Regions from separate parts of the Halomonas sp. BL6 genome, predicted to be linked through region 4. Evidence: predicted binding sites of a transcription regulator. Region 4 holds the regulator's gene; each other region holds the start of a gene.
What was found. The regulator sigma-54, encoded in region 4, starts transcription at its own class of promoters, with help from an activator protein. The targets are predictions, from matches to a motif close to TGGCACNNNNNTTGCTNT.
Positions count from the first base shown of each region.

Region 1: a site for sigma-54 is predicted at 5,034-5,051, ahead of FHJ80_RS05495 (P-II family nitrogen regulator). Genes of this name have one in related genera too.
Region 2: a site for sigma-54 is predicted at 1,675-1,692, ahead of FHJ80_RS05205 (urease accessory protein UreD). Genes of this name have one in related genera too.
Region 3: a site for sigma-54 is predicted at 5,424-5,441, ahead of glnL (nitrogen regulation protein NR(II)). Genes of this name have one in related genera too.

Region 1 covers NZ_VDGL01000002.1:416,999-424,889, reverse strand. The annotation lists gene FHJ80_RS05520 (YifB family Mg chelatase-like AAA ATPase) at 1-3, opposite strand, end outside; gene FHJ80_RS05515 (ABC transporter substrate-binding protein) at 121-990, opposite strand; gene FHJ80_RS05510 (TonB-dependent siderophore receptor) at 1,109-3,205, opposite strand; gene FHJ80_RS05505 (AraC family transcriptional regulator) at 3,343-4,278, opposite strand; gene FHJ80_RS05500 (accessory factor UbiK family protein) at 4,413-4,769, opposite strand; gene FHJ80_RS05495 (P-II family nitrogen regulator) at 5,128-5,466, shown strand; gene FHJ80_RS05490 (ammonium transporter) at 5,554-6,801, shown strand; gene FHJ80_RS05485 (P-II family nitrogen regulator) at 7,065-7,403, shown strand; gene FHJ80_RS05480 (ferredoxin--NADP reductase) at 7,554-7,891, opposite strand, start outside.
Region 2 covers NZ_VDGL01000002.1:352,327-360,217, reverse strand. The annotation lists gene FHJ80_RS05215 (PepSY domain-containing protein) at 1-894, opposite strand, end outside; gene FHJ80_RS05210 (DUF2946 family protein) at 1,021-1,392, opposite strand; gene FHJ80_RS05205 (urease accessory protein UreD) at 1,734-2,618, shown strand; gene ureA (urease subunit gamma) at 2,653-2,955, shown strand; gene FHJ80_RS05195 (urease subunit beta) at 2,979-3,287, shown strand; gene ureC (urease subunit alpha) at 3,399-5,114, shown strand; gene ureE (urease accessory protein UreE) at 5,263-5,793, shown strand; gene FHJ80_RS05180 (urease accessory protein UreF) at 5,783-6,496, shown strand; gene ureG (urease accessory protein UreG) at 6,524-7,156, shown strand; gene FHJ80_RS05170 (methyl-accepting chemotaxis protein) at 7,464-7,891, shown strand, end outside.
Region 3 covers NZ_VDGL01000006.1:145,124-153,014, reverse strand. The annotation lists gene FHJ80_RS13760 (phosphatase PAP2 family protein) at 1-123, shown strand, start outside; gene FHJ80_RS17475 (hypothetical protein) at 255-386, opposite strand; gene FHJ80_RS13755 (entericidin A/B family lipoprotein) at 1,079-1,210, shown strand; gene FHJ80_RS13750 (YqiA/YcfP family alpha/beta fold hydrolase) at 1,216-1,746, shown strand; gene FHJ80_RS13745 (DUF6435 family protein) at 1,821-1,997, shown strand; gene FHJ80_RS13740 (ChaN family lipoprotein) at 2,002-2,871, shown strand; gene ntrC (nitrogen regulation protein NR(I)) at 2,868-4,298, opposite strand; gene glnL (nitrogen regulation protein NR(II)) at 4,295-5,353, opposite strand; gene FHJ80_RS13725 (DUF4124 domain-containing protein) at 5,560-6,102, opposite strand; gene glnA (glutamate--ammonia ligase) at 6,192-7,598, opposite strand.
Region 4 covers NZ_VDGL01000004.1:277,209-285,099, forward strand. The annotation lists gene FHJ80_RS10760 (HPr family phosphocarrier protein) at 1-101, opposite strand, end outside; gene rapZ (RNase adapter RapZ) at 140-1,057, opposite strand; gene ptsN (PTS IIA-like nitrogen regulatory protein PtsN) at 1,116-1,583, opposite strand; gene raiA (ribosome hibernation-promoting factor, HPF/YfiA family) at 1,588-1,896, opposite strand; gene FHJ80_RS10780 (RNA polymerase factor sigma-54) at 1,994-3,409, opposite strand; gene lptB (LPS export ABC transporter ATP-binding protein) at 3,515-4,273, opposite strand; gene lptA (lipopolysaccharide transport periplasmic protein LptA) at 4,285-4,779, opposite strand; gene lptC (LPS export ABC transporter periplasmic protein LptC) at 4,788-5,360, opposite strand; gene FHJ80_RS10800 (HAD family hydrolase) at 5,360-5,902, opposite strand; gene FHJ80_RS10805 (KpsF/GutQ family sugar-phosphate isomerase) at 5,945-6,931, opposite strand; gene FHJ80_RS10810 (ATP-binding cassette domain-containing protein) at 7,202-7,891, shown strand, end outside.

The DNA.
Region 1 (7,891 bases), on a different contig from region 4:
CATGGCGCTCCCTCGCAACGTCTCTCAATCGGCTCACTCAGTTTAATGAGCCTGCTTGTTGGCTAAGCCTACTTTATTTCAAGCGTTGAGCGCTACTGAGGCAGTAAGGGCCGGTTGGGACTACCCAGCAAAATGGGCGTTCAGCGCAGTGGTCAGTTCGCGGGCAAAGCGCTGGGCGGAGGGGAGAGCGCCAAAGCTCCACACCGGGGGCAGGCGCAGCAGGTTGCCGTTTTGAATACTCGGCAGGTGCTGCCAGAGGCCGCTCCCTTCCAGCTGCTCTTCCACGCCTGCGGGGAGTGGGTCGACGACCACCAGCGTGGCATCGGGGTAGCGTGCCAGCGCTTCGATACCGGCCAGTGAAAATCCCCAGGCGTTGGTGGGCTGATCCCAGGCGTTGGGCAATTCGAGCTGTTCTAGCACGGCGTTGTAGAGGCTGTTCTCGCCAAACACGCGCACATGGCGGGCATCCATGAACTGCACCATCAGCAGTGGGGGCGAGTCGCTGCGCTGGCGACGCAGGTCGGCCATCAGCTGCTGGGTGTTCTCGATCAGCGCATCGGCCTCGGCGTTGCGGTCGGTCAGCTCGCCCAGTTGGCGAGTGAGGCTCTGCATCTCTTGCCACGTATCCGCACCCGGTGAGTAGAGGGCGAAGGTGCCCACTGGGGCGATTTTCTCCAGCCGGGGAATGAGCCCGGTAAACATGGGCGAGAGCAGCGTTTGCTCGGGGGGCGATTGGGCCAGCAGCTCGAAGTTGGGCTGGGTGCGCAGGCCAATATCCATCACGCCCTCGGGAATGCGCGGCTCGCCCACCCAGTCGTGGTAGGCCGGTTGCTGCGCAATGCCGCTCACGGGGGCATCAATGGCTAGCAGCGTTTCAGCAATGGTCCAGTCGATGGTGGCCCACTGGGCGTGGCTGGCGGTAGACAGCAGCAGGCTTGCCGCGAGAAGGCCGTGGCGAGCCAGGATAAGCAGTCGGGGAAAACGGCGCATGGCATTAGTACCTAGCAATAAGCGCCTTATTTAAACGAGTCTATTTATCAATTGCAAATAGAAACACCCAGGCAAGCGCAGGTTGCGTAGGCCTGGGTGTGGGCTTGGTGGGCGCTGCTCAGAAGCGGTAGTGAACGCTGGCAGTGATACCGCGTTCGGCACCGAAGTAGCAGTACTCCAGTGAGTTACACGATGCCACGTACGCTTTGTCCAACGCATTGTGCACATTCAGGCGGGTTTCGACGCCGTTCAAGCCTACTTGGCGCCAGTCGTAGCCCAGCGTGGCGTCAACCAATGTGTAATCCGGCACCGTGGCGGTGTTGGCGCGGTCGGCGGCAATGTCTGCGTAGTGGCGCACGCCTATGCCAACATCCACACCGCTCAGCCAGCCTTCCTGCACGGCATAGTGACCCCACAGCTGCACTTGGTGGCGGGGTGAGTAAATGGCGTGATTGCCCTGGTTGCCGTCGTCGCTCTTGGCGTAAGTAATGTCGGTAAAGCTGTAGCCCGCCTGAAGCGAGAGCGCCTCGGTGAGCTGCGTTTGGGCCTCCAGTTCGATACCTTGCGACTCGATCTCGCCTACAGCGCGGTAGGGGTCGGTGGGCTGCTCTTTGGTCGCCACGTTCTCCTGGCTGATGTGGAACAGCGCTGCGCTGTACTGCTGCTGTTCGTTGGGCTGGTATTTCACGCCGGTTTCCCACTGCGCGCCTTCCATGGGAGAAAGCAGGTCGCCGTTGGCATCCACAAAGCTGGTGGGGGTAAAGGCCGTCGAGTAGCTGGCATAGGGTGCGATGCCGTTATCGAACAGGTACACCACCCCGGCGCGGCCGCTAAACTGGGTGTCGCTGAGCGCGCTGGTCGCGCCGCTGTCGCGGTTGGTGTTGTCGATATTGACCCAGTCAAAACGCCCGCCCAGCGTCACGCGCCACTGGTCAATGGCGATCTGATCCTGCAGATAGACCCCGGTTTGCTCCAGCTCGTGGTTCTCCCGAACGGGCGCGTAGAACACCAGCGGCTCGCTACCGTAGACTGGGTTGAAGGCATCCAGCGAGGGGAACGCGCCGGAAGGCCAAGCAACCTCGTTCTCGCGCTGCTGGTAATCCGCGCCGAGCAGCAGGGTGTGCTCCATGAAGCCGTTGGTCAGTCGGGCTTCTAACTGATTATCCACCGTCAGGGCCTGAAGCGACTCCTCGCTGCCGGAGTAGTAGCGGGCCAGTTCGTTGGAGGTCGGCGATGCCCAGCCAAAGCCGTACACCTGATTCAGCGTCACGTCTGAATTGAGATAGCGCAGCAGTTGGCGGGCGGACACGCGGTCGTTAAAGCGATGTTCGAGGGTATAGCCAAGCATGCGCTGGGTGCGCTGATAGGCGTCGTAGTCGGCTTCGCCATCGAAGAAGTTATTGCTTATTTGGCGGCCATTGCGAGCGATCACCGCGCCTTCATAGGGTACGCCGGAGTGGTAGCCGCCCTCTGGTTCGTCTTGCAGGTAGGCTTCTACGGTGAGGCTGGTAGCGTCGGTCATGTCCCAGGTCAGCCGTGGCGCAATGGCGTAGCGCTCCTCCTCGGCTGGGCCAAACTGGGTATCGGCGGCGCTGGCAATGCCGGTGAGCCGAAACGCGACGCGCTGCTCTGCCCCCAGCGGGCCCGTGAGATCGAACGCGGCACTGCGCTGGTTATTGTTGCCGACTCTGAAGCGCAGCTCGCCGCCCGGCTCGAACTCGGGGCGTTTACTGTTAAGAGCCACCACGCCGCCCGGTGAGGCACGGCCATACAGCACGGACGCCGGGCCGCGCACCACCTCGATGCTGTCTAGAAACCAGGGGTCGATGCGCATGCTGCTATGGGAGTTGGCGTCCCCCATCACCTTCAAACCATCTAAAAAGGTGTTGCTCAAGCTGCCATCGGAGAAGCCGCGCAGCACCAGGTAATCAAAACGGTTGGAAGCCCCTATTTGATTGCTGTACACGCCGGGCGTGTAGTCGGTAGCGCGTTGCACCGTGGTGACACCGCGCTGTGTCATCTGCGTGTCGGTGATGGTTGAGACGCTCTGCGGCGTTTCAATAAAAGGCGTGGCGACTTTGGTGGCTGCTTGTTGAGCCGTCACGGTAACCGTGGCCAAGGGCGTGCTGGTTTGTGCCGCCACGGGTGACATCAGCACCATCAGCAGCGTGCTAGTGAGTGGAGCCAATAAGAACGGACGATGGGGGGAGGCCATAAGTGATCCTGAGAGGAAGTGGAATCAGTTTTATTGAGCAATGAGAATTATTACTTTTTATGGCATCGTAAAGGTATGCGTTGTGCCAAGCCAGCTATGCGCGCTGTCATAAGTGATCGCATCAAGGGAACGATGGCTTATGGCTTGTCTCGTTGAAGCTCGTGAGGGGAAATACCGAAGTGGCGCTTAAAGGCGCTCGAAAAATTGCTGGCATGGCGGTAACCGCAGCGGTGGGCCGTGTGTTGAACGCTGTGGCCTTGGCGCAACGATGCGTGCGCCTGCTCCAGGCGCGCTTGGCGAATGTAGTCGAACAGTGTGCAGCCGTAGTAGGCACGAAATTTCTGCCGCAGGCTGCTGGCGCTCATGGCGGCCTCTTTGGCTAGAGCCGCGAGGCTATAGGGCTCGGCGGGATGCTGAGTGATGCGCGCGTGCAGCGCTGCTAGGCGGCGTCTGTCTCGGGTGGAGAGGCCGTGATGCTTGGGGAGTGCGGGCGTCGTTTCCGGTAGTCCCAGGCCAATCAGTTGTATCGCGAGACCTTGCCACACGAGGGGCTGGCGCCAGGTGGTGGGTGGTTGCTCACTTATGGTGCAAAGGTGCTGGTGTAAGGCACTCGGCAGCCGCCAACGGTGCAAGGCCGGTTGGCTGCCGGGAGCGGGAAGCCCTAACGGTGCGGTCGTACGCACCGCAATATTCACGGTACTCAGGCGCGGCTGAGCCGGTTGGTGCACCGTTAGCGGTTGGTGGGCATCAAAGTGAGCGCACACTCCCTCCCCGGCACCTAGCTGCAGGTGCTGCTGGCCTATTTGTAGTTGAATCGTGCCTTCCAAAATAATGCTAAAGAACCAGGGGACGCTTTGGTAAGACGTGGAGGTATAGCCGCGCTCTACTTGCAGATTAGACAGCGTTAGGTGCAGCCCTTGGGGTAAGCCAACATCGTGCACATGGCCCAGCGCGACCGGCTGGTGTTGTAAAGGGGTGCCGTCCACGCGGTAGTGAATGCCAAATCGTTGGCCAAGCTGGACCAGCGAGCGGTGGGTGATTTCGGGCGTGATGAGGCGTTCCTGCGGGGGCATCTGAGCCGTCGCTATCGTGAATGAGGCAGCCAATCAACGCACGATAGCACTATCGCGACGGGAGTCAATGATAGTGATTCTTGTTCGCTAATTTGGGGCAGCTCAGCCTGCCCCATTCTGAGCACAACGGCGGCTTACTCAGTATCGTCAGTGGACGGTTTATCGGACGTTGGTTTCGTCGTCCCGGAGGGGTGCACAGGGGCGGGCGGCACTTCGGCTTCTACGGGCGTGGACGCGGTGTTGCTAGAGGCTTCTACGGCCGCTTCCAGACTGGCCACTTGGCGCTCTAAGGCTTCAACCCGCGAGCGCGTGCGCTGCAGCACATCCATCAAAATATCGAAATCTTCCCGCGATACCAGCTCCAGGCGGTCAAAGGCGCCGCGTACCACCTGCTGGACACCTTTTTGAATATCTTCCGGGGCTTGCGACGCATTCTGCAGACGGTCGCCGATCTGCTGGGCTAAGCGGCTAATGCGATCTTGGGGCGCCATGGCTCTCTCCTTGAAAGGGCATGCATGAATATGAACTGCTTGTCAGTAAGGATACGCAACCCGACGCCGATTCGCATGCGCCGCGTGTGAATTAAGCGTGGTGAGCGGGAAGAATCAATGCATCGAAATGGAGCGGCTAGCTTTTATTAATGTTCATTAATGGTGCAAAGCCAGGGTGAGCCTCATTGGGTAGCACGTCTAAGCTACCGTGAATTGCTTATATAATTATTTTAAGTAATTGAAAGTTAATAATAAAAAAGCGGGTGGCACGGTATGCGCATTAGTAGGGCAAGCACTAAATTCGGGCGGCCATGCCGCTTTTCACCGAGTGGGACTGATCCAGCAGGGGAGATCCGGGATGAAACTCATCACCGCTATCATCAAGCCATTCAAGCTTGACGACGTTCGTGAAGCACTCGCCGACAACGGCGTTCAAGGGATTACGGTAACCGAAGTGAAAGGCTTTGGCCGCCAGAAAGGTCATACCGAACTCTACCGCGGCGCGGAATACGTGGTCGATTTTCTGCCAAAGGTGAAAGTGGAAGTCGCCGTGGACGATGCACGCCTGGAAAGCGTGCTGGACGCCATCTGTAACGCAGCGAATAGCGGCAAGATCGGCGACGGCAAAGTGTTCGTCACGCCGTTGGAAGATGTGATCCGTATTCGTACCGGTGAGCGCGGTGCAGATGCCGTGTAAGGGTAATGCTGGGCGGCTGATGATGTCGCCGCGCTGCCACGTACATCTTCCAAGTACCTCTTCTTAAGTACCAACGGGGAACACCTCATGAATGAGTTAGCTGATTTGAGCTATGCGCTCGATACGTTCTACTTCTTGATCTGCGGCGTGCTGGTCATGTGGATGGCCGCTGGCTTCGCGATGCTGGAAGCGGGCTTGGTTCGCTCCAAGAATACCGCCGAAATTCTGACCAAAAACATCGCGCTGTTTGCGATTGCTTGCACCATGTACCTGCTGGTGGGTTATTACATCATGTACTCCAGCAGCGCAGGCGGTTTCTTGCCGAACTTGGGCTTCTTGATCGGTACCGAGAACAGCGTCGATGCGGTGCTGGCCGGTGGCGACGATGCGCCTTACTACTCCATGCGTTCTGACTTCTTCTTCCAGGTGGTGTTCGTTGCCACCGCCATGTCGATTGTCTCGGGTGCGGTTGCTGAGCGTATGAAGCTGTGGGCCTTCCTGGCTTTCGCCGTGGTGATGACGGCGTTCATCTACCCGGTGTCGGGCTACTGGACCTGGGGCGGCGGCTGGCTGTCTGAAGTGGGCTACTCTGACTATGCCGGTTCTGGCATCGTCCACATGGCGGGTGCGGCCGCCGCGCTGGCAGGTGTACTCGTCCTGGGCCCGCGTAAAGGCAAGTACGGTAAAGACGGCTCTATCCACGCAATTCCCGGTGCCAACATGCCGCTGGCCACGTTGGGTACCTTCATCCTATGGATGGGCTGGTTCGGCTTCAACGGTGGTTCCGAGCTGAAAATGTCCGATATCGGCTCTGCCAACAACGTTGCGCAAGTATTCGTCAACACGAACGCTGCGGCAGCAGGCGGTGTGATTGCCGCTCTGGTGCTGGCTAAACTGTGGTTCCGTAAAGCAGATCTCACCATGGCGCTGAACGGTGCGCTGGCTGGCCTGGTCGCCATCACGGCGGATCCGCTCTCTCCCTCGGCGCTGGGTGCCGCCATCATCGGCGCAGTAGGTGGCCTGATCGTCGTCGCTGCGATCGTCACGCTGGACAAGCTGAAGCTGGACGATCCGGTGGGTGCGATTTCCGTTCACGGTGTGGTCGGTATCTGGGGCGTGCTGGCTGTGCCGCTCACCAATGGCGATGCCTCTTTCGGTGCACAGTTAATCGGTATCGTGGGCATCTTTGGCTGGGTCTTCATCGCAAGCCTTGTGGTATGGCTGGTGCTGAAAGCGGTCATGGGCATTCGCGTGAGCGAAGAAGAAGAGTATGAAGGCGTCGATATCGCTGAATGCGGTTTGGAAGCCTATCCCGAGTTTAGCGTCAAGAAATAAGCTTGCGCTAATCATGTGAGCTGGCGTGCTCCTTGTGGCCTCCCCGAGTGGGAGGCCTTTTTGTCGTTGATGGATACGCGGTACGTCGGTGGTTATGAGCTAGTGACGTTCGGGTTTTTTATTCTCCGCCCTTGGCGGTGTATGCTTAATCGACTGGGTAACGGGCTTGGCTACGTGAGCGCCCCGCTAACCTCGATGGTTATGACAATCGGTTAATAACGCTGTCTGCATGACAGCGGGCCACCAAGCTAGAGGATGTCGCAATGAAATTGATCTCAGCCATTATCAAGCCCTTCAAGCTTGATGACGTACGCGAATCGCTCTCGGATATCGGCGTGCAAGGCATTACGGTCACGGAAGTGAAAGGCTTTGGCCGCCAGAAGGGCCACACGGAGCTCTACCGTGGCGCAGAGTACGTGGTGGATTTCCTGCCCAAGGTGAAGCTGGAAGTCGCCGTCGACGACGTTATGGCCGAGCAGGTGATCGACGCGATTACCCAGGTCGCCAATACCGGCAAAATCGGGGACGGTAAAATCTTCGTGATGCCGCTCGAGCAGGTCATCCGTATCCGGACCGGCGAAACCGGTAAAGACGCTGTCTAACCACGGTGAATGGTAAGGCGTGAACAGTGAGTCGCGCTGAATCGACAAAGCCCCTGTGGATAATATCCACAGGGGCTTTGTGCATAAGGCGACGATGACACGGGCTACAATTTTCTATTCACCCTTCACCCTTCACCCTTCGAACGGGGCTCACTTCTCAACGAAGGCGCGTTCGATGACGTAGTCGCCCGGCTCGCCCATACGCGGGGAGATGTTCAGGCCCAGCTCATCGAGCAGGGCGCTGGTGTCGTCCAGCATCGCCGGGCTGCCGCAAATCATCGCGCGGTCTTGGCGCGGGTCGATGGGCGGTAGGCCGGTGTCTTCGAACAGCTTGCCGGTGCGAATATGGTCGGTCAGGCGACCCATGGTGTGAAACTCTTCGCGAGTCACCGTGGGGTAGTACACCAGCTTCTCGGCGATCTCCTCGCCCAGGTATTCGTGGGCGGGCAGCTCTTTGGTGATGAAGTCGGCGTAGGCCAGCTCGGAGA
Region 2 (7,891 bases), on a different contig from region 4:
GTAGCCCTGCTGCAAGCCCAGCGCTTCCAGCTGCGCCACGGCGTTGTTCAACCCAATGCGCGGGGTGGGCGCGGCGGGCGGTGTCGATTCCGGCACTTGCGCCTGCTCCAGCGACCAGCTCGTGCTGCCCTGGTCGCTCAGGTAGGCGTTGGACATCGGCACTTCAACACGCACGCCGGACGGGTAGCCAAAGTTATTGCCGTTGGCCCACTCATTCACCTGCGCGCCCCACACCCCCGACCACGGCATGCCGGTAATGGCCAGAAAGACGATAAACCCGCCGACAAAGAGCCCCAGCACCGCGTGCAGGTCGCGCCAGAATACGCGGCTTTTGGGCTTGCCGCGCACGCGCACCACGCCGCCGCTACCTTTGCGTGGCCACCACAGATAGATGCCCGTGGCGACCAGCAAGATCGACCAGCCCGCGGCCATCTCGATCAGCTTGCGCGGCGTTTGCCCGAAAAATTTAAAGCTATGCAGGTAGCGCACGGTCCACATCACCGTGCCCCGGTCATCCAGCGAGCCCAGCACCTCGGCAGTGTACGGGTTCACATAGACGGCCAACCGTTCTCCGCTAAGGGCATTGACGGTAATTTCAGCCGAGCTTTCCGGCGTGGTGGGGGAGGTGTACTTCACCGCCGTGCCGGGGTGCGCCTGCAGCGCGGCGCTCACGAGCGTTGCGGGTAGCTGCACGTCCTGCTGTGCCTCCACGCGCTTGAGATCGGAGTGGATGAGGCCATCCAGCTCGTCATCGAACAGGTAAAGCGCTCCGGTCAGCGACAGAGTAATCAAAAAAGGCAGGACTAACAGGCCTGCATAAAAGTGCCAGCGCCAAACGGCGCGATACAGATCGAGTGACGCTTTGCGCGCCACCTGGGAAGACGGCATCGTCATACAACGCTCCAAGTGCCCGTGGCGCCGCGCCGGGCGTACCAGCGACGTCACGGGCAAAATAAGTGGTTAGCCACACCCGTTATGGGGTGGCCCGTCATGGGGTGGCAAAGGGGAAAGATCGGTGCGTTAAATGAGGCGTGGCGACGGTGGGGCGCGGGAGTGAGCGTGGGGATAGTGACGTGACACTGCAGCGCGCGAAGCGAACACCGAGGGCAGGGGTGTACGCGATGGAAATGCCGTGCTGCCAATGGCGGGTAAGTGTTGAGGGGCGGTCGGCGTATGCTGCCATAAGCCGCAATAATCACAGGGGTGATACCAGCGGTGGAGCGGATCATGGTCGTGCGGCGACGGGGCGGGCGACGTCGTAGAATGCGTGGCATGCTGGCCATGGGCATGCGCGGTAGCGTGGCCCTGCGCTTGAAACTGCGAGAGGAGCGGCCCGGCAAATACCAGAAAGAGCGCCGCGAACGCCAAGTAGAGCGCTACACGGTACCCCATGGAATTTGCCGAGCGGAAAGGTCGCATCTCACACTATGCTTTGTAAGCGGCTTAAAGAGAGAGAATTGTACAGCTTGACGCGTGAGCAGCGCACTCAGTGCCGTATATGAACGCTGTGGTGTATTGCCGCGAAGGACGCCTTCGGTCATTGAGACTATTTGGTGCAATATCGGATGGCGGTGCTCTTTTTTGGTGCTTGAGAGCGGTAATGAAACGCATGTCGGTAGAGGTAGACCGCGATGTGGGTGGCTGCGCAGCGCCGATACCACGCTTTCACCATTTTGGCGCACTCTTTGCATTCGTAAGGCAATGATGTATCCACAAGGAAGCGATAGCGCCCCATGATGCTGAGCGAACTTGCCCCACCCGCCGCCGATTCAGGCCACCGTTTCGATGCCGAGCGCCGCTGGGCCGCCTCGCTGGCGCTACGCTTTGCCCATCGCGATGGTGTTACCCGGCTAGTGCAGGCGCGCCACCAAGGACCGTTACGGGTGCAGCGCCCGTTCTATCCAGAGGGCAGCCATGAGGCGTGCCACGTATACGTACTACACCCGCCCGGGGGGCTGGTGAGCGGCGATGCGCTGACCATTCGTGCCCATGTCGAGCGCGGCGCACACGCGCTGCTCACCACCCCCGCTGCCAACAAGCTCTACAAAGCTGACAGCCAAGGTGTGGCTTGGACCCAGAACACCGAGCTGACGGTCGAAGAGGGCGGCGCCTTGGAGTGGCTGCCCCAGGAAACCATCGCGTTCGATGGCTCAAAGGGCACTCAGCGCACCCATATCGCGCTACAGGGCCGAGCCCGCTGCTTAGGCTGGGAGGTAATGGCCCTCGGCCGCCCGGCAAGCGACCTGCCCTATGTCTCCGGGCGCATCGAGCAGCACTTTCGCTTGACTCTGGATGGCAAACCGCTGTGGCTTGAACGCCAGCCGCTCGACCCCGGGCACCCACGCTTTGTGGGCCGCTGGGGCCAAGGCGGCGCAACGGTGCAGGCCACGCTCTGGGCGGTGGGCATCGACGATGCCGCTGCGGCTATTGAAGCATTGCGTGAAGCGCTGCCGAGCAACTCCCGCTGGGCGGTGACCGTTCGCCATGGCGTACTGCTATTGCGCTATTTAGGTGCATCCCGAAATGAGGCCTGGGCGCTGTGTGAGCAGGCCTGGCACCTACTGCGGCCCCGTTGGATCGAGCGCAAGGCGCACACGCCGCGTATTTGGCTAACCTGAATCTATCTTTCGAGCACTGCTGGAGAGCAGCCCTATGGAGTTAACCCCACGAGACAAAGACAAGCTGATGCTGTTTACCGCGGCTCAGCTTGCCGAACGCCGCAAATCGCGCGGCCTGAAACTCAACTACCCCGAAGCCGTGGCGCTGATCAGCTTCGAGATCATGGAAGGCGCACGGGATGGCAAGAGCGTGGCCGATTTGATGAGTTACGGCCGCGAGATCCTGACCCGCGACGACGTGATGGAGGGCGTGGCGGAGATGGTCGATGAAGTGCAGGTGGAGGCCACCTTCCCCGACGGTACCAAGCTGGTCACCGTTCACACCCCAATCAATTAACCGTCCACCGCTAGGAGAGCGCCATGATTCCCGGTGAGTATCAGTTGCAAGAAGGTGATATCGAGCTGTGCGCGGGCCGAGAACGCATCACCGTCGAGGTGGCCAACACCGGCGACCGCCCCATTCAGCTGGGGTCCCACTACCACTTTGCCGAGGCCAACCCGGCGCTGGTGTTCGACCGCGACAAGACCCGTGGCTACCGGTTGGACGTCGCCGCCGGCACCGCCATCCGCTTCGAACCTGGCCAAACCCGCGACGTCACGCTGATACCGTTCGTCGGCAAGCGGGAAATCTACGGCTTCCGTGGCGATGTGATGGGGCCGCTCGATTAGCCAACGGATTAATAAAGAACAACCGTCGGTAGGGCGGGCATCGGCTGGGTGACTGTTCACACAGCCGATGACCGCCCAGCACTGGACTCAACGCTTGAGGCAGAGGCAAATATGAAATCGGTAAACAAGATCAGTCGGCAAGCCTACGCCGATATGTACGGCCCCACGGTAGGCGACCGCGTGCGCCTAGGCGACACCGAACTCTGGATCCAAGTCGAAAAAGACGCCACCCACTACGGTGAAGAAGTGAAGTTCGGCGGCGGCAAGGTGATCCGCGATGGCATGGGCCAAAGCCAGCGCCAGGATGCCTCGGTGATGGACACCGTGATCACCAACGCGCTGATTCTGGACTGGTGGGGCATCGTCAAAGCCGATGTGGGGCTGCAAAACGGCCGCATCGCCGCCATCGGCAAAGCCGGCAACCCCGACACCCAGCCCGATGTTGAGATCGTGATCGGGCCTGGCACCGAAGTGATCGCGGGCGAAGGCAAAATTCTCACTGCAGGCGGCATCGACGCGCATATCCACTTCATCTGCCCCCAGCAGGTGGAAGAAGCGCTGATGAGCGGCGTCACCACCATGCTCGGCGGCGGCACCGGCCCCGCCACCGGCTCCAACGCCACCACCTGCACCCCCGGCGAGTGGCACATTGGCAAGATGCTGCAAGCAGTGGACGATCTGCCCATGAACATCGGCCTGCTCGGCAAGGGCAACGCTAGCCTGCCGGAGGGGCTCGAAGCGCAGTTGGAAGCCGGTGCCATGGGCCTCAAACTCCACGAAGACTGGGGGACTACCCCGGCCTCTATCGATAACTGCCTGAGCGTGGCGGAAAAGTACGACGTGCAGATCGCCATCCACACCGATACGCTCAACGAATCCGGCTTCGTGGAAGACACCCTGGCGGCCTTCAAAGAGCGCGGCATCCACACCTACCACACCGAAGGCGCAGGCGGCGGTCACGCCCCGGACATTCTCACCGCCTGCTCCAAGGAGTATGTGCTTCCGTCCTCCACCAACCCCACACGTCCCTACACGGTGAACACCATCGACGAGCACTTGGATATGCTCATGGTGTGCCACCACCTGGACCCCAATATTCCCGAAGACGTGGCCTTTGCCGATTCACGTATTCGTCGCGAAACCATCGCCGCCGAGGATATCCTGCACGACCTGGGCGTGATCTCGATGATCGCTTCCGACTCCCAGGCCATGGGCCGGGTGGGCGAAGTCGTCTGCCGCACCTGGCAAACGGCGCACAAAATGAAGGTGCAGCGCGGCCTGCTGCCGGAAGACGAGGCGATGGGGGCCGATAACCTGCGCGCCAAGCGTTACATTGCCAAGTACACCATCAACCCTGCGATTACCCACGGCATCGCCCATGAAGTGGGCTCGATTGAGGTAGGTAAACTGGCGGATTTGGTGCTGTGGAAGCCCGCGTTCTTCGGCGTGAAGCCATCGCTGATTTTGAAAGGCGGCATGATTGCGGCTGCACCCATGGGCGACCCCAACGCCTCGATTCCTACACCGCAGCCGGTGCACTACCGCCCCATGTTCGGCACCTTTGGCCGCGCGGCCAGTCAGGTAAGGCTCAACTTCGTCAGCCAGGCCGCCATCGATGCGGGCATCCAGGAGCGGCTTGGCCTACAAAGCACGTTGTCCGCCTGCAAGAACGTGCGCGGCGTGCGTAAAAAGGACATGAAGCTCAACGACGCCTGCCCAGAGCTCACCGTCGACCCGCAAACTTACGAAGTGCGCTGCGACGGCGAACTGCTCACCTGCGAGCCCGCCAACGAACTGCCGCTGGCGCAGCGGTATCACTTGTTTTGATTGAGTTGTTGCCCGGGGCGCCGGGGGTAGGCCTACGAGAGGGCGCTGTAAATACGTCCCTGTACGCTACTTTTGCCATCCATGGCAAAAGACCCTCTCTACGGCCTACCCCCGGCTCAGCCTTCAAGGATCGAGAAAGGATGAGAGCATGCTGAAATTAATTGAGCGCTTAGGGCCGATAGACGAAAGCACCGCCAGCGACACGCTGACACTGCCCTTCGAGCTGCGCATTCGTGGCCGCTTGAAAGCCGAGAGCGATAGCGGCCGCGAGCTGGGGTTGTTTCTGGATCGCGGCCCGGTATTGCGCGATGGCGATGGCCTGAAGGCCGACAATGGGGAGGTCGTCCGCGTGTGCGCCGCGATCGAGCCTGTAGTGACCGCGCGAGTGAGTACTGGCTTACCCCTGGCCCGGCTGGCGTACCACCTCGGCAATCGCCATGTGCAGCTGGCACTGGGTGAAGACGAGCAGGGCGGCTGGGTACGTTTTCCACCCGACCACGTCCTCGAAGAGCTGGCCGAGCTGCTAGGCGCGACGCTCGAGCACCACAACGCCACCTTCGACCCCGAACCCGGCGCCTATAATCAAGTGGGTGGTGGGCATTCGCACAGTCATCACCACGCTCATTCCCACGACCACGACCACGACCACGACCATGTGCACCACCACCATGCCCACTGAGCCGCCATCCGACCTCGCGCTGCTCGGGCTGATGCAGCTCGTTAGCCCCGCGCTGCCCATCGGTGCCTTTGCCTTCTCGCAAGGGCTGGAGAGCGCCTTTGAGCTGGGCTGGGTGAGTGACGAGCAGAGCCTAGCCGAGTGGCTCTCCGGCGTGCTGGACGATGGCTTGAGCCGCTGCGAGCTGCCCGTGATCGAGCGGCTACATCGCGCTTTCGAACAGCAGGATGGCACCGCCGTTGCCGAATGGGATGACTGGCTGGCCGCTACCCGTGAAACCGCCGAACTCGCCGCCGAAGATAGCCGCCTTGGCGCCTCGCTCAAGCGGCTGCTGGGTAGTCTCGACCTGTTACCCCAACATGAACGGCTGCCTAGTGAAGACTCACTCACGCCCTTGCTGCCGCCTCAGGCAGGCTATGTCACGCTGTTTGCCTGGGCGGCCTACCAGCGTGGCATTCCGGTGCGTCAAGCGCTGCTGGGGTTTGGCTGGGCGTGGCTGGAAAACCAGCTTGCGGTGGCCTGTAAGGCATTACCGCTGGGCCATACGGCGGCGCAACGCATCATCGAACGGTTACGGGGAGAGCTGGTGACGGCGGTCGACCAAGCGCATCAACTCGACGATGACGAGCTTGGCCCCGCTCTGCCAGGCGTCGCGCTCGCCAGCGCTCTACACGAAACCCAATACTCCCGCCTGTTTCGAAGTTAGCGGGCGTTATCCATTAGGAGAAACATCATGACTCACTGTTTACGCGTTGGCGTGGGTGGCCCGGTCGGCTCCGGCAAAACCGCCCTGCTCAAGCAACTCTGCTCGGCACTGCGCGACCACTACGATATCGCCGTGGTCACCAACGATATCTATACCCGCGAAGACGCCGATTTCCTGCTCAAGCACGATGCGCTGCCCGCCGACCGCATTCTCGGTGTCGAAACCGGCGGCTGCCCGCACACGGCGATTCGGGAAGATGCCTCCATGAACTTGGCGGCCATCGATGAGTTACACGCCCGTCATCCTAAGTTGGAGCTGGTGCTGGTCGAATCCGGCGGGGATAACCTCTCTGCTACCTTTAGCCCCGAGCTTTCCGACCTGACGCTCTACGTCATCGATGTGTCCGCTGGCGATAAGATTCCCCGCAAAGGGGGCCCGGGCATCACCAAATCGGACCTTCTGATCATCAACAAGATCGACATCGCCGAGCAGGTACACGCCTCGCTGGAGGTGATGGAGCGCGACTCGAAGAAAATGCGCGGCGAGCGGCCGTTCGTGTTCACCAATCTCTACGACGGCGTGGGCCTCGAAGAGATCATTCGCTTCATTCTCGATAAAGGCATGCTGGAGGAGCGACGCCCGCAGGTGGCCACGGCCTAACTGCTCACGACGCTCGACGCATAAAAGACGCATAAAAAAGCTGCCCAGCCCGGGAAACCCGGTGCTGGGCAGCGTTGTTTCGTGGCTGGCACCGCGCCAAAACGGGCCGTCCCTGGCCACCACTTCGACACCATGAACCGATAATCGATCGATAACCTTAACCCATGTTATGAAACGGCTGTTCATACGCTAATTTACTGTCCATAAACTAAAAAACGCATCCCAAGCTAAAGCTGATGGCAAGTAGGTCGATAATGAATTTACAAAAATTCAAATATCTGACCACGACTCCATTGGAAGAAACGTCATGACGAGTAATCCCCCCTCCACGCTGAAAAAGCGCCGTTCGAGTCTGCAAACCAAAGTACTGATGTTGGTGCTGCTTCCTTTGCTGCTGGTCACCGTTGCGCTGGTGTCGTTTGATGCGTATAGCCGCACGCAAGATACTCAGGAGATGTTGGCCGAACAGCGCAACATGTTGATCGAAGAGCGCCGAGCAGCCGTCCAAGACATTGTCCAAGTGGCCATGACGGCCATTGCCCCGATCTATGAGGCAGCAGGGCCTAACGATGAAGCGGCGAAACAAGAAGTGGCCAGTATCATCCGTGCTATGCGGTTTGAAGATAACAACTATCTCTTCATTTATGACTTCGACGGTAACAATATCGTCACGGCACCCGCTCCAGAGCGAGAGGGAACCAATATGATCGATGCGCAAACGCCCGATGGCACCTA
Region 3 (7,891 bases), on a different contig from region 4:
CCACTTAGCCTGCTGATTGCCATTTCTCGCGTAGGACTTGGGCTGCACTACGTCAGTGACGTTCTGGTTGGCGGTGTCATGGGCTATGGCTTTGCACTGTTGAGCCTTTACTGGATGGGCTAGCCTCGGCCGGTACTACGACAAGACGCCATCACCGCTCTGGGGCTACGCACAAAAAAAGCCGCGCGCTCTATCGCTCATGAAATAGCGATGGAGCGCGCGGCTTTGTGATGCGAACGGTCAACGTGGCGGTACTACCTATCGGGCGGAATATCGTCACGTTCTTCGGTCGCCGCCATCAAGGATGTCTTGAACATCATGTATACGCCGACCCCGGAAAATCCCAGAAACAGGACGAACATGCCCAACATCAGTACCATCGCCATAGCGCTTGTCCCTGAAAGTACGCGGTTGCTACGTTGACGTCTTCTAACCGCTGAATTTTGGTTTAACCGAAAGGATAGACCAAAACCCCTTCTTCATCTGTACAAGTGCTGTTCAAATAACGCTGTAAATATTAAAAAATAGACAAATCAGAGAGTTACTCGTTAAAAATTGACGCAAAAAAACCATCCCGCCGAAGCGAGATGGCTGTTTTGCACCGCTGCCACTCCCTGGCGTCGATGACCAACACATCCTGTGTTGATAAGAGTGAGCAGGCTGAGTGTCCTTTCACTTCCCTGGTGCTGATTGGGCGTCCTGCCCTCCTTGATTGCTTGTCAGCCTGCTCACGCTGTTAAAGGGTGATACTGACGTCATACTCTTCATAACACTCAATGTGCTGCAGACTCTAGGCCATCGTTCGAAAAAACAAAAATAAAAATATAAAAAACAATAACTTAGAAAAAACACTCACTGCCAAGTTAAGCACAGAAGCGCCCACGAGGGCGAATCTTTATGTATCGAACTGACACATGCGACAAATTCGCACGAGCTGCCCCCATCCTTTGGCACATGAGACGTTAGCTCATCGTGACAAAATCCCTCGCTTCACGGTAGCGGTCGATGACAACAACGCTTATGTTACTTATCACACTCTCACGCTCGCATGGGCATACTTAGGCACGAGGAAAGGCCGATGAAACGTACCGTCGCACTGGGCATTTTGCTGCTGGCAACGCTGTTGGTGCTGGGTGGCTGCAATACCGTTCGCGGAATGGGGCAAGATATCGAACAAGGCGGTGAAGCCATTCAGCGGTCGGCGGATTGACCATGATGATGACTGTCTACCTTTCACATGGCTTGGAAAGTGGCCCGGGCGCACTAAAGATGCAAGCGCTCAAGGGCATTGCCGAACAGCTAGATGACTGTGAGCCAGTCGTCATGGATTACCGGGGCATGGACGAGCCAGCCCAGCGGCTGGCTCATCTACAGCAGGCGCTTCAGAAGCGCGGCGATGATCCCTCACGTTGCGTCATGGCAGGGTCTAGCCTTGGTGGCTGGTTAAGCGCCGCCGTCAGTGCTCGGACACCAGTCCTGGGCTGTTTTTTGCTTGCCCCTGCGCTTGGCTTACCCAAATACCCCGAAACATCCCCCACCATTCAAGCGCGGCACACGCATATCATTCACGGTTGGCAGGATGATGTGGTACCTCCTGGCCCCGTTATTGAACGCGCCCAGGCACAGCGATTGTCACTCAGGATGATCGACGACGATCATCGTCTGCATAACAGTTTGGAGACGATCTTAGTTGATTTTCGTCGTTTTTTAACGCTATGCGCGACGAGTGAGCGCGGCGCTACATAAAATAAGAACGATTAAGAGTCGACATTGTCACCTCATGGCTATACAAATAGTGTACACACAAAAGGAGAGTGATCATGTTCGGTCTATTTAATCGCGACCCTCAAAAAAAGCTTCAGCAAGCCTATGAGCGTAAGCTTCAAGCGGCGATGGAGGCGTCCCGCAACGGTGATATGCGAGCCAACGCCACGCTGACCGAAGAAGCAGAAGCACTTTTGGCCGAGATCAACCGGCTCAAAGCTCAGAAGGGCTAACACAATGCGCCCCACGTGGCCATGGATTCTGCTGACGATGGCACTTGCCACGGGACACGCCTATGGCGATTGCCCGTCACCAGGGCAGTGGTGGCAAGCAGACGGTGCCGTGGGTGCACCAACGCTGCTTGCCCAGGCCGCTCGACAGCAGGTCGTACTACTGGGCGAACAGCACGACGTCGAGGATCATCACCGCTGGCAGCTGCACACGCTCGCAGGGCTGCATGCTCTCCGCGAAGATATGGTGGTTGGCTTGGAGATGCTGCCAAGAAACGCTCAGCCGGTGTTAGACCGCTGGGTAGCGGGCGAGCTGACCGAGACAGAGCTGCTGGCCGAAAGCCGCTGGGATGACGCGTGGGGAGTCGATGCCGAGCTCTACTTGCCCATTCTTCACTTCGCGCGACTGCAAGCGATTCCGCTGGTGGCTCTCAACATCACGCCAGAATTACGCCAACGGCTCGTTCAAGAAGGCTTTGATCGTGTCCCCGCTGACCAGCGCTACGGGATTCCTACCCCACTACCCGCCAGTTCAGCCTATCAGCAGCGTTTGACCGAGGTATTCGAGCAGCATGGCATGGGGCAAGGGGACCCTGCCATGCTAGCCCGCTTCACCCAAGCGCAGCTCACCTGGGATACCGCCATGGCCCACGGGCTTGCAGGCGCCGTCAAAGAGGGTGCGTTAGCCGTTGGCTTAATGGGCCTTGGTCACGTCACCTATGGCCACGCCGTAGAGCACCAACTCGAAGGGATGGGGATTCGACACACCCTCAGCCTACTGCCGTGGGATCAGGCAGAGTGCCGCCTCCCAGACCCCGCGCTTGCCGATGCCGTCTTTGTTCTACCTCCAGCCCTTACCCACGAGCCCACGAATTAGGCGTCATCCGCCAACGCAGGCAGCAGCGTTTTAAGCTTGCGTGTCAAGGTGTTGCGCCCCCAGCCCAGCAGCTCGGCGGCTTCGCCTTTACGCCCGCCGGTGTGCTTGAGCGCCGTCTCGATCAAAATGCGCTCGAAGTCAGGAACGGCCTCTTCTAGCAAATGGGTATGCCCTTCGGCCAGCGCATGATCGGCCCAATCACGGAACGCCGAGCGCCAGTCGCCATGGACGCTGCTCTCTGACGTGCCGACGGTGCGTAGCTCCGGAGGCAAATCTTCGACCAGAATCTCCCGACCGGAAGCCATCACCGTTAGCCATCGGCAAATGTTCTCGAGCTGACGGACGTTACCGGGCCACGGCAGGCGGGTCAGATGCGCTTCTGCTTCGGGGGTCAATACTTTAATGTCGGTGGACAACTCCTTGGCGGCTTCGGCCAAAAAGTGCCGGGTGAGGCGTGGAATATCCTCGCGCCGCTCGGCCAAACGCGGAAGATGGACACGAATCACGTTCAGGCGGTGAAACAAGTCTTCACGAAAGCGCCCATCGTCGACGAGTGATTCAAGGTTCTGGTGCGTTGCCGCGATGATCCGTACATCGACGTTCACTGGCGTATGCCCGCCCACCCGATAAAACTCGCCATCGGCCAGCACGCGTAGCAGGCGGGTTTGCGTTTCGGCGGGCATGTCGCCGATCTCATCGAGAAACAGCGTGCCGCCATTGGCCTGCTCGAAGCGCCCCTGGCGCTGCTGCGCAGCACCAGTAAACGCGCCTTTCTCGTGGCCGAACAGTTCTGATTCGATCAAATCGCGCGGAATCGCCGCCATATTCAAGGCAATGAACGGCTTTCCCGAGCGCGGACTATGCTGATGCAGCGCCTGGGCCACGCGCTCCTTGCCCGTACCCGACTCACCGTTGATCAGTACCGTGATATGCGAATGGGAGAGCCGTCCAATCGCCCGGAAGACCTCTTGCATAGCCGGCGCTTCACCGATGATCTCGGCGCTAAGACCTTCCGGCACACTCACCGGCCGCTGCCGTTCACGCGCATGGGCAACGGCCCGGCGCACCAGCGCGAGCGCTTCATCCACATCGAACGGCTTGGGCAAGTACTCGAATGCCCCGCCTTGATAGGAGGCGACAGCGCTGTCGAGATCGGAGTGCGCGGTCATGACGATCACAGGCAAATCCGGATGGGCATCACGCACCCGTGCCATTAAATCCAACCCGTCGATGCCCGGCATACGGATATCGGTGACCAGCACATCCGGCGGGCTCTCCAGCAAGCGTGCGAGCGCCGTATCGGCACGCTCGATACACTCGACCTCCAGATCGGGTTGCGCCAGAGCGCGCTCCAATACCCAGCGGATAGCGCGGTCATCATCGACAATAACCACTCGTGCAACATCGGTACGTGTCGCCTCAGTCATGACGCTTCTCCGGTGCAATTAATGACCAATGGAATCAGTAAACGAAATTCGGTGTGTCCGGGACGAGAGTCGCATTCGATCAATCCTTGATGTTGGTGCAGTATTGACTGGGCAATCGATAGCCCCAGACCGCTCCCTTCTGCGCGGCCGGAGACCATCGGGTAAAAAAGGGTGTCGCGTAGCGACTCGGGGATGCCAGGACCGTTATCGATGATGCCGACTTCGCTCACCAGGCGGTGCCGCTCGGCTCCCAAAGTGAATTGGCGGCGCGCACGGGTACGCAGTGTCAGTTCGGGCGCGGGCGTACCTGCATCGCTCATGGCTTGCACCGCGTTGCGGGCCACGTTGAGCACTGCTTGGATCATCTGCGCCTCATCACCGGACAGGTCCGGTAGGCTCGGGTCATAGTCGCGGCTGACGACCACATGAGGATGCTCGGCGATCAGCAGCGCCCTTACGCGCTCCAACACTTTATGAATGTTGACCGGCTCATGCTTGACGATACGGTTCGGCCCTAGCATGGAGTCGACCAAGTCACGCAAGCGGTCAACTTCTTCCACGATGATATGGGTAAACTCGCGCAGGGCCGGGTCATCCAGGTCTCGCTCTAACAGCTGCGCGGCACCGCGAATGCCCCCTAGCGGATTTTTCACCTCGTGGGCCAACCCCCGCGCCAGCACTTTGATGGTTTCTTGGCGGGTGGTAAGGGCCTCCTCTCGGGAGATTTGCATCAACCGATCCCGCGGCTCGACTTCCAACAGCAGCTCGTCGGCCGACAGCGGTGTCACGGTGTAATCGACGGTCAGCGGCTCGCTATTTAGCGGCGTGATACGCGCTTCACGCTGTGTATAGGGATGAAACGCATCGCGTGCTTTGGCCAGCACGTCGTCGATGCTTTCGTCACCGCCCAGCAGCGTATCGAGACTGATCCCCTGTACGCGGCTAAAGCTCACGGCCAGCAGCGCTTCCGCCGCCGGGTTCATCCAGCGAACGCGGAGTTCACCATCGAGCAACAGGACTGCTGTGGTGAGGTGTTCGAGCAAGCGCTGATACATGGCGTGTCCTGAAACGTCGCTTCGATCAATACACATGGCACTGATCCATCAAAAGAGGTATGCGAGAGGATCTGCAAAAAGCGCGCCAATTCGACGCAAGCGGCGGCATGCACGGCTTGTGGGCAGATAGCGGGGAGATGACGAGCCTTAATAGCGCAATGAGCCGCCTAGCCCACCGCCTCACTGCACCATTATAGTGCACTCGATTAGTCAGTGATAAAAATAGTCACCGGATCGGTGCGGTGCTGCACACGGCCCTGGCTATCCAACAACTCCGCATGAATATGGTGCGCTCCCACAGGTAACCCCGCCAGCCAGAAGGCGTCGCTATGCAGGGCGGATTGGCTCAGTTCGCCATTCACCCTCAGTTGAATTTGGTGGTCGTCCCGCAGTGGCGGCACCACCTGCACTTCCACGGGCGTCATGCCGCCCCGAACGGCGCTGCTGTTTGCCGGGTTGACGATGGTAAAGCGGTCATAAGGCATAAACGGTTGCCCGGGATGGCTCTGAGTGCGGCCCGGGGTTCGGCTGTCAGGTGGGGCAGAGCGCACCGTCGTCACGCTGGGCAGCGGTGCCAACGTGACGGCTTCACCGCCACGTTCTGGGTTGTCGGTAAACGTCACCTTGCCCTGGGCGTCCACCACGCGATACACCGTTTGCCCCAGCGCCGCGCTTACCCACAGCCCCAATAGCAGCGCAGCACCTGTGGATAATCCTCTTGCATAGCGCACGTGCCAGCGACGGATCATGACGTCTTCCTCCCTTTTCCTTTCCTCGCCTCAACGAAAAAACCCCGCCGAGGCGGGGTTTTCAGGCTAACGACACCTCAAGGGTGATCTTAGCAGCTGTAGTACATGTCGAACTCGATCGGGTGAGTCGTCATGCGAATACGCTCGACGTCTTCCATCTTCAGTTCGATGTAGGCATCGATCATGTCGTCGGTGAACACGCCGCCTTCGGTCAGGAACGCACGGTCAGCGTCGAGCGCTTCCAGGGCTTGATCCAGGCTGTTGGCCACGGTCGGGACGGACTTGCCTTCCTCGGGCGGCAGGTCGTACAGGTTCTTGTCCATGGCATCGCCAGGATGGATCTTGTTCTTGATACCATCGATACCCGCCATCAGCATCGCCGCGAACGCCAGGTAGGGGTTGGCGGTCGGGTCGGGGAAGCGCGTCTCGACACGCTTGCCTTTCGGGCTAGCGGTGTACGGAATACGGATGGACGCAGAACGGTTACGGGCGCTGTAGGCCAGCATGACCGGCGCTTCGAAACCCGGCACCAGACGCTTGTACGAGTTGGTAGAGGCGTTGGTGAAGGCGTTCAGCGCGCGAGCGTGCTTGATAATACCGCCAATGTAGTACAGCGCCATTTCGGACAGGCCCGCGTACTCGTCGCCAGCGAACTGGTTCTGGCCATCTTTCCAGAACGACTGGTGGACGTGCATGCCCGAGCCATTGTCGCCCACCAGCGGCTTCGGCATGAAGGTCGCGGTCTTGCCATAAGCGTGCGCCACGTTGTGGATCACGTACTTCATTTCCTGAACTTCGTCGGCTTTCTTCACCAGCGTGTTGAACTTCACGCCGATTTCGTTCTGACCGGCGTTCGCCACTTCGTGGTGGTGAACTTCGACGGTCTGACCGATCGCTTCCAGGGTGTTACACATCGCACCACGGATATCGTGGAAGCTGTCGACCGGGGGTACCGGGAAGTAGCCGCCTTTCACGCGCGGACGGTGGCCCAAGTTGCCGCCTTCTACCTGGTTGCTGGTCGCCCATGCGCCTTCGTCAGAGGTGATTTTGTACATGGCGCCTTGAATGTCGGCTTTCCAGTGCACCTCATCGAAGATGAAGAATTCCGGCTCCGGACCGAAGAAGGCAGTGTCACCCAGGCCAGTCGACTGCAGGTAGGCTTCTGCGCGCTTGGCGATGGAGCGCGGGTCGCGATCGTAGCCCTGCATAGTGGCAGGCTCGATGATGTCGCAACGCAGAATCAGTGTGGCATCTTCGGTGAAGGGGTCGAGGAAGGCGGTACCGTCTTCCGGACGCAGGATCATGTCAGACTCGTTGATGCCCTTCCAGCCGTTGATGGAAGAACCATCGAACATCTGGCCGTTTTCAAAAAACTCTTCGTTCACGTCGCGTGCCGGTACGGTGACGTGCTGCTCTTTACCGCGCGTGTCGGTGAAACGCAGATCTACCCACTTAACATCATGTTCTTCGATTAGCGCGAGAGTCTTGGCTGACATAGTGTCCTCCGGTATGAGCGTGGCTTAAAGCGTGTAACTGTAAGCGATCGATAAAGGTGTTATTCAACAAATCGTTCAACACGCGGCTGCATGTGGCGCGTTTGTCTTTTTTGTTCGCTCAACGTTTGTTCGACGATGGATAACAAACCGCCCAGCGATCATTTCAGACCGGCTATCGTTGTAGCACGCCTGGAGGCGTCTGCCTACGCTTCAATAGCCGCTGATGAAACTACCTATGGCTTATAAGCACAGAGCGTGCCAACTCTGCACCATAATGGAAAAAAATATCAACA
Region 4 (7,891 bases):
TGAATCTGGGCAGAGAACTGCTGGCCACACTGAACCAGTTTGGTGGCTGCGCGGGCGTGAAGGCCGCGCTGATTGGTAAGGGTCAACGTTCTTTCGGGCACTCTGGTTCCTTTTTGCCGAGTGGGGTTTTAGGGAGGGCTCAGGGAGTACTGGGCGTCGCCGCCGTATGTTGGGTTGTCGGCGTTTCGCTGAGCGTGTACTGCAGCCCTAGCTCGCGATGCCTCAACTGCACTTCCCCTGTTTGTTTGACGAGCCGCTGTGCAAGCTGCTCGATCATATAAACGGACCGGTGTTGGCCGCCCGTGCAGCCAATGGCCACGGTCATATAGCTGCGATGGCTATTTTGATAGGCCGGTAGCCACTTCTCCAGCCACGTTTCAATATCGCTTGCCATGGCCTCTACCACGGGGTAGCCGCTCAAGAAGTCGATGATGTTGGCGTCGCGACCGGTATATTGGCGCAGAGTAGGGTCCCAATAAGGATTGGGCAAGCAGCGTACGTCGAACACGAGGTCGGCATCCAGCGGAACGCCGCGTTTGTAGCCAAAGGACTCGAAGGTGAGCGTCAGTTGATGCTGGCGCTGATGAGCTACTTGGTCGGTAATGCGGCGTCGCAGATCGTGTACGGAGAGTCGAGACGTATCGATCAATAAATCGGCGAGGTCGCGAATGTCATTCAGCGTTTCTTCTTCTTTGTTGATCGCTTCTTCCAGCGTCATGTCGCTATCACGGGTGAGGGGATGACGACGGCGGGTGGCCGAGTAACGCTCCAGCAAAATACGCGCATCGGTTGTCAGGTAGATCACCTGAAAACGAATTTCCCGGTGGCGCAATTCTTCAAGTAGCGCTGGCAGACGCTCCAGCGCAGTAGGTAAGTTGCGTGCGTCGATACTGACGGCAATCCGGGTGCGCTCACCCTGGGCGCGCAACTCGTCGATAAGCGAGCCCAACAGCATGGCAGGCAAGTTATCGATCGCGTAATAGCCAAGATCTTCCAGCGCTTGTAAGGCGATAGACTTACCGGAACCTGAACGGCCGCTAATGATCACCAGTTGCATAGCGTCTCTCTTGGCGTTTGAGCGTAAGAAGTAAAGACAAATTGAAGGAGTAGATCTGTTACGCAGCTTGTTCGCGTATCTTGGCCGTTATCAGCGTCAACAGTTCTTTTTGACTGCCTGCTTTGCGCAGCTGTTGGCGAGTATCGGCGTCGTTCATGATCGTCGCGACTTGTCCGAGCAAAGCAAGGTGCGTGTCATCGGCTTCTTCAGGCACCAGCAAAACGAACACGAGATCGACCGGGTCCCCATCGATGGCATCGAAATCGACGGGTTCCGCCAGTTTCAAAAAGCCAGCAATGGGGGCACTGCAGTGCGGGCTTCTTGCGTGGGGAATGGCAACACCGTTGCCAATCCCCGTGCTGCCAAGACGCTCGCGCCCAATCAAACGACTGAACACTTCTTGGCTGTCGAGGCTGGGCGTGTTTTGGGCGATGAAGGTGCTGAAAAACTCCAGCACCCGCTTTTTGCTGCCCCCGGGTACGTCATAAAGCACGCGCTCCGGGGGGAGAATGGTTTCCAACGTCATTGAGTTAACGCACGCCTGCGCCTTGAGCGCGAGCTTGTGCTTTTTCCTTGTGTTTGACGAGTTGACGATCGATTTTGTCCGCAAGGGCATCGATGGCGGCATACATATCGTTATCGAGTGCCTCGGCATGAAGGTCAGCACCGGCGGCATGTAGCGTGCACGCTGCCTGCTGGCGCTCCTTTTCGACAGATAAGGTCACTTGTACCGTGGTGATATTGTCGTAGTGTCGTTCGACGCGTTCCAGCTTTTCGTTAACGTAGTCACGCAAGGCGTCAGTCAGTTCAACGTGATGACCAGTGATGTTTACTTGCATTGACGTGCTCCTTATCCATCGGGCTGTACTTCGATTGTAACCCTTTTTACGCTATTGCAAAGCCCTTGCGGTGAGTTTGTCACGACCAAACGTTTAACTAGCGTAAACGGCGGCGCTCGCTCGAAGAGGGAATGCCCATCGACTCGCGATATTTCGCGACGGTACGTCGTGCCACGCTTATTCCGCCCTCTTCGAGAAGCGTCACCAAGCGACTATCGGAGAGCGGTTTGCCTGAGGGCTCCTCTTGAATGAGCTTTTTGATACGTGCGCGAATGGCCGTGCTCGAGTGGCTGTCGCCGCCGTCTTGGCCACTGACTTGACTGGAGAAAAAGTATTTCAACTCGAACACGCCACGCGGTGTATGAATGAACTTCTGTGTCGTCACGCGTGAGATGGTCGACTCATGCATCTCTACGGCTTCGGCGATGTCGGCCAAGATCAGCGGCTTCATGGCCTCTTCGCCGTGCTCTAGAAAGCCAATTTGGCGAGCGATGATTTCACGCCCCACGCGCAGCAAGGTGTCATTGCGGCTAGAGAGGCTTTTGATCAGCCAGCGCGCTTCTTGAAGGTGCTCTTTCAAGAACTGGTTGTCCTGGCTCTTGTCGGCGCGTTTGATCAAGCTGGCGTAGTCGGGTTGGATGCGTAGCCGTGGAAGAGCGTCCGGGTTGAGCTCTAAATGCCAGCCTTCGTTGTCATGGCGCACGACCAGATCGGGAGTGATGTAGCTATCGTCGGTCACGCCGTAGGCGCTGCCGGGTCGGGGATCGAGGCTGCGAATTAATCGAATGACGTCATCCAGCTGCTCATCGTCCAGGCTCAAACGGCGCTTGAGGAGGCGCATATCGTCTTTGCCTAGCGCCTCCAAAAACTGTCGTACCAGCCGTTTGGCTGGCATCAATAGCGGGGTGTCTTCCGGCAACGCAGCAAGTTGAAGCATCAGACATTCTCGCAGGTCGCGAGCGAATACGCCGGTCGGCTCGAACTGCTGCAAGCGCAGTAGGGTATTTTCCACTTCCCGTTGGCTCAAGCCGTCATGACCTTGTGCTTTGAGCCCTTCACGAATGTCGTTGAGCGGCTGGGTAAGATAACCATTGGCGTCCAGCGCATCGATCAGGCTCTCCGCAATTGCATATTCCCGTGAGCTGACATCGGTCATGGCCAGTTGCCACAGCAAATGGCCATGAAGGCTTTGGCCAGCGGCTTGACGCTCGAAGTCGGGTCCTTCGCTACCACCGCTCAGACTGCCCATGTCTTGATAGGTGTCCGACCAGTCGCTGTCGACGGAGAGTTCGTTGGGAATGCTGTCAGACCACTCGGCCTCTTGCGGCTCGCTGACTGCCTGCTCTCCAAACTCGTCCTCTTGCTCGAGCATAGGGTTGGCGTCAAGCGCTTGCTGAATTTCTTGACGGAGGTCCAGCGTAGAGAGCTGCAGCAAGGCAATGGCCTGTTGCAGCTGGGGTGTCATGGTCAGCTGTGTGCCGATACGCAATTGGAGAGAAGCTTTCATGACCATCTGAGAACCACTCGTTAATCAGAAAGCTCCACCCTAGAGCGAGTTATGGCTACGTGCAAGTGCAATAAGCATGCCACTAAAAGAAAAGTTTGGTCAGGCCTCGGTTTAGAGCCGGAAATCAGCGCCCAGATAGACGTCGCGGACCTTTTGGTTATTGAGAATCTCCTGGGCGTTTCCACTGGCGATGATGTGGCCATCGCCAACGATGTAGGCGATATCGCAAATATCCAGGGTTTCACGCACGTTGTGGTCGGTGATCAAGACGCCGATGTGGCGTTTTTTGAGTGCGCGGATAATGGTTTTGATTTCGCCGACCGAAATAGGGTCGACCCCGGCAAAGGGTTCGTCGAGTAGAATGAACGCGGGCTCGGTGGCCAGCGACCGCGCGATCTCTACTCGACGGCGCTCGCCTCCTGAGAGGCTCATGCCTAGGTTGTCACGAATATGGGTGATATGAAAATCTTCGAGCAGTGACTCCAGGCGAGCTTCTCTGGCGCTGCGATCGAGCGTTTTGCGCGTCTCGAGGATGGCCATGATGTTATCGGCTACCGAGAGCTTGCGAAAAATCGAGGCCTCTTGGGGAAGATACCCAATGCCTGCCATGGCGCGTTCGTGCATGGGCGCGTGGGTCAAATCCAGATCGTCGATACCCACATTGCCCGCATCGGATTTGACCAGTCCGACGATCATGTAAAACGAGGTGGTTTTACCGGCTCCATTGGGGCCCAACAGTCCAACGACACTGCCCTGGGCGATTTCCAGGTTGATGTCCTTGACGACGCGGCGGCGTTTGTAGCTCTTCGCTAGGTGGTGGGCGTAGAGCGTTTTGACAGGTGCGGAATCTGCAGACGTTGATGCTGCCACGTGGGCGCTCCCTATTGTTCCGGCTGAAGGGTCATGCGAATGCGCTGGTTGTCGCTACCGTTCACGTCGGAGCGAGCTTGCACCACTTCCTGGTCGATGAAGTACTCTAGGCGGCCCCCTTGAAAGCGGTCGCCTTGCTGGGTCAGTTCGGCTTGGTCGATCAGCTCCACGCGGCGTTCGGCGACGTGATAGATGATGCGCCGCGCCCAACCTTCCATGGGGGTCTCCTGGTCGTCGAGACGATTGCGCAAGTAGGCACGCTCACCCGTGGCAATGGCTTGAGAAAGTTCCCCTGCATCATTGCGCTGAATCTCTACGCGTTCGCCGCGCAATTGCATTTCGCCTTGACGAATATCCACGTTACCTGAGTAAACTGCGGTGCCCGCGCGCTGGTCGAGGTCCAGGCGGTCGGCTTCTACTTCGATGGGTGCTTGGCTTTGCGCCATGGCAGCCGTCGCCAGCGGTAGCGTTAAAGCAAAGAGGGTGGTGCGGAGAGAGGCATTCATCGCGACTCCTAGGGGGTACGAGTGGCCGGCGGATGCACGCCGCGCACGTTGTTGGTCAGGCGGACCTGGCTGTCATCCAGCCAAACGTCCATGCGGGAAGCTTCCATACGCTGAGGGGGCTGCTGCAACAGCACGGGCGTAGTGCTCCAGGCGTGGCGGGTCACGCCATCGTAGTTGAGTTGCTGTGTATCGAGCTGCCAACCCTCTTCAGGCGCGAGCAGCCGGGCAGACCCGCGCAGCGTCAAGGCCTGAGTATCGGTATTCAGGGTGCCGGTATCCGCGGTCGCCAACCACTCCCGCTGTTCGCTATCGAACAGCGTAGCACGTGGCGACACGACATCTGTCATGGCCGTTTGAGGTGTATGCACTAGCCGGGGAGTGACCAGCGACTGCTGAATCGCCCCCGATTCCCCAAATAGGGTGATTTCGGCATTCTCTAATACATGACCTGGCTCCTGAGCGCGCGCTTGCTCGTCGATATCTCGCTCTTGGGCGCTGCGCGGGTCGAGCCAAACCAAAAGCATGCCCAGGACGACGACCAGTGCCGTTACCCAAACTCGTTTTCTGAGCTTTACGCCCATCATGAGTGCCTGTGAAGATAGGTGTCGAGTACGGCATCCCAATGCCCTTGGGAGGTGAGCAGCGTATCGCAAATTTCACGCACCGCGCCGTGCCCGCCCAACCGTTCGGTGATCCAATCGGCGTGGGTATGCATATAATCGGGTGCATTGGGGACCGTGATGCCAACGCCTGCGCGCTTGATGGGTGCCAAGTCTGGCAGGTCGTCCCCGCAGTAAGCGACTTGTTCGAGCGTAATATCCAGCCGCTGGCAGAGGGCTCTCAGGGTCGTGAGTTTGTCTTCGCAGCCTTGATGCACATGGCTGATACCTAGTGCCGCAGCGCGCTGGCTGACCATCGGCGAATCGCGGCCGGTGATGAGCGCCACATGAATGCCAACGCGTTTGAGCAGTTTCAAGCCATGCCCATCCTGAGTGTGAAACGCTTTGATCTCGATGCCGTCGGCTTGAAAGTAGAGTCGGCCGTCCGTCAAAACGCCATCTACGTCTAGTGCAAGTAGTTTTACGCGGCGGAGCCGGTCGAGTAGTGCATCGGGTAGGGCCATATAGCCTCCTTAACATCCATGGCAAAAAGCGTTATCACGCAGTTAAATCACACCGCTGGCCAGTAAGTCATGCATATGTAGCGCGCCGATGGGACGCTGTTGCTCGTCGACGACGGCCAGCGCGGTTATCCGGCTATCTTCCATAATACGTACCGCTTCGGCTGCTAGCACGTCAGGACCGATGCGTTTGCCTGGGCGCGTCATGACGTCGTCGACTCGCACATCGCGCAAGTCATGAAATTGGTCCAATGTGCGTCTCAGGTCACCGTCGGTATATACACCTGCCAAACGGCCTTCGCTATCGATGACGCAGGTGAACCCAAGCCCTTGGCGTGTGATCTCTAAAAGCGCATCGCGTAGCGGGCTACCCAATGCAACCTGAGGCAGCCGCGTGCCGTCGTGCATGAGATCGCGGACTCGCAGTAGCAGCCGCTTGCCGAGGCTTCCGCCCGGATGAGAGAGCGCAAAATCCTCCGCTGTAAAGCCACGTGCTTCAAGCAAGGCCACGGCAAGGGCGTCCCCCAGTGCTAGCGCGGCGGTGGTCGAGCTTGTAGGGGCAAGATCCAGCGGGCATGCTTCGCGCTCGACGCCGCTGTCCAAATGGGCATCGGCGTGGCGTGCCAGGGTAGAGCCTGGACGTCCAGTCATGCTCACCAGCGGGGTGCCAAGCCTTTTAAGCAGAGGGAGTAGCGCCGTGACTTCAGCTGTTTCGCCGGAGTTAGAGAGCGCCAACACCACGTCGGTACGGGTGATCATACCGAGATCGCCGTGGCTGGCTTCACCTGGGTGTACGAAAAAGGCGGGCGTACCGGTGCTTGCCAGCGTGGCAGCCAGTTTGCCTGCAATATGACCCGACTTGCCCATGCCGGTCACCACCACGCGGCCTTGGCAGGCGAGAATGAGCTGGCAGGCATGGTCGAATTGGTCGTCTAGCTTGGCTTGGAGGCCGCCGATGGCTGCTTGCTCGATTTGCAGCGTGCGCAGCGCACTTTCACGCAGTTGGCTGGGTGTAGAGAGTGGCTGGCCCATGGCATGTCTCGTTTTCATGATGTGAATGGGTAGCTGGTAAGAATAACATCTTGCGGCGCTATTTAGCTAAATCACGACAAGGTCGTCGATGGTATGGAGGGCTCCATTGCATGAACGATGGTGCGCTCACTGTTAGCGTCGCTGCTGTTGAGAGTAGCGTTGGATCATGATGTTCGATACTATTTCGAAAACACTGTTTTTTAAACTGCCCTGTGGCTTGTCGGTTTATACTGACGCGTTCTGGCATCAACGAGGAAGGTCAAACATCATATGACGGATGTACCCTTCATACAGGTCGAAGACATCTACTTTTCCCGTGGTGAGAGCGAGATTTTTCGCGGTGTCAGCATGACCATACCTCGCGGGCAAGTGACGGCCATCATGGGGCCAAGCGGTACCGGTAAGACGACGTTGTTGAAGCTCATCGGTGGCCAGCTCACACCCGACCGTGGACGTATCCTCATCGATGGGCAGGACGTGCATCGGCTCTCACGTAAAGCGCTATTCGCGCTGCGCAAACGCATGGGCATGCTGTTTCAGAGCGGTGCCCTGTTTTCGGATTTGAACGTTTTTGAAAACGTTGCGTTTCCGCTGCGCGTTCATACGGACCTGCCGGACGCAATGATTCGCGATCTGGTGCTATTGAAGCTTCAGGCGGTAGGGCTGCGCGGCGCGAAGCACCTAACGCCCGCCGAGCTGTCCGGTGGGATGGCGCGTCGGGTGGCGTTGGCGCGTGCCGTGGCACTCGATCCTGAGCTAATACTCTACGACGAGCCATTCGTCGGCCAGGACCCTATTTCCATGGGCGTGCTGGTGCAACTGATCAAACGGCTCAATCAGGCGCTGTCACTCACCTCGGTGGTAGTGTCGCATGACATCAAAGAGACGCTGAGCATCGCGGATTACCTCTACTTGATCGCCGATGGTCAAGTCGTTGCTCACGGGACCCCCAGCACGCTG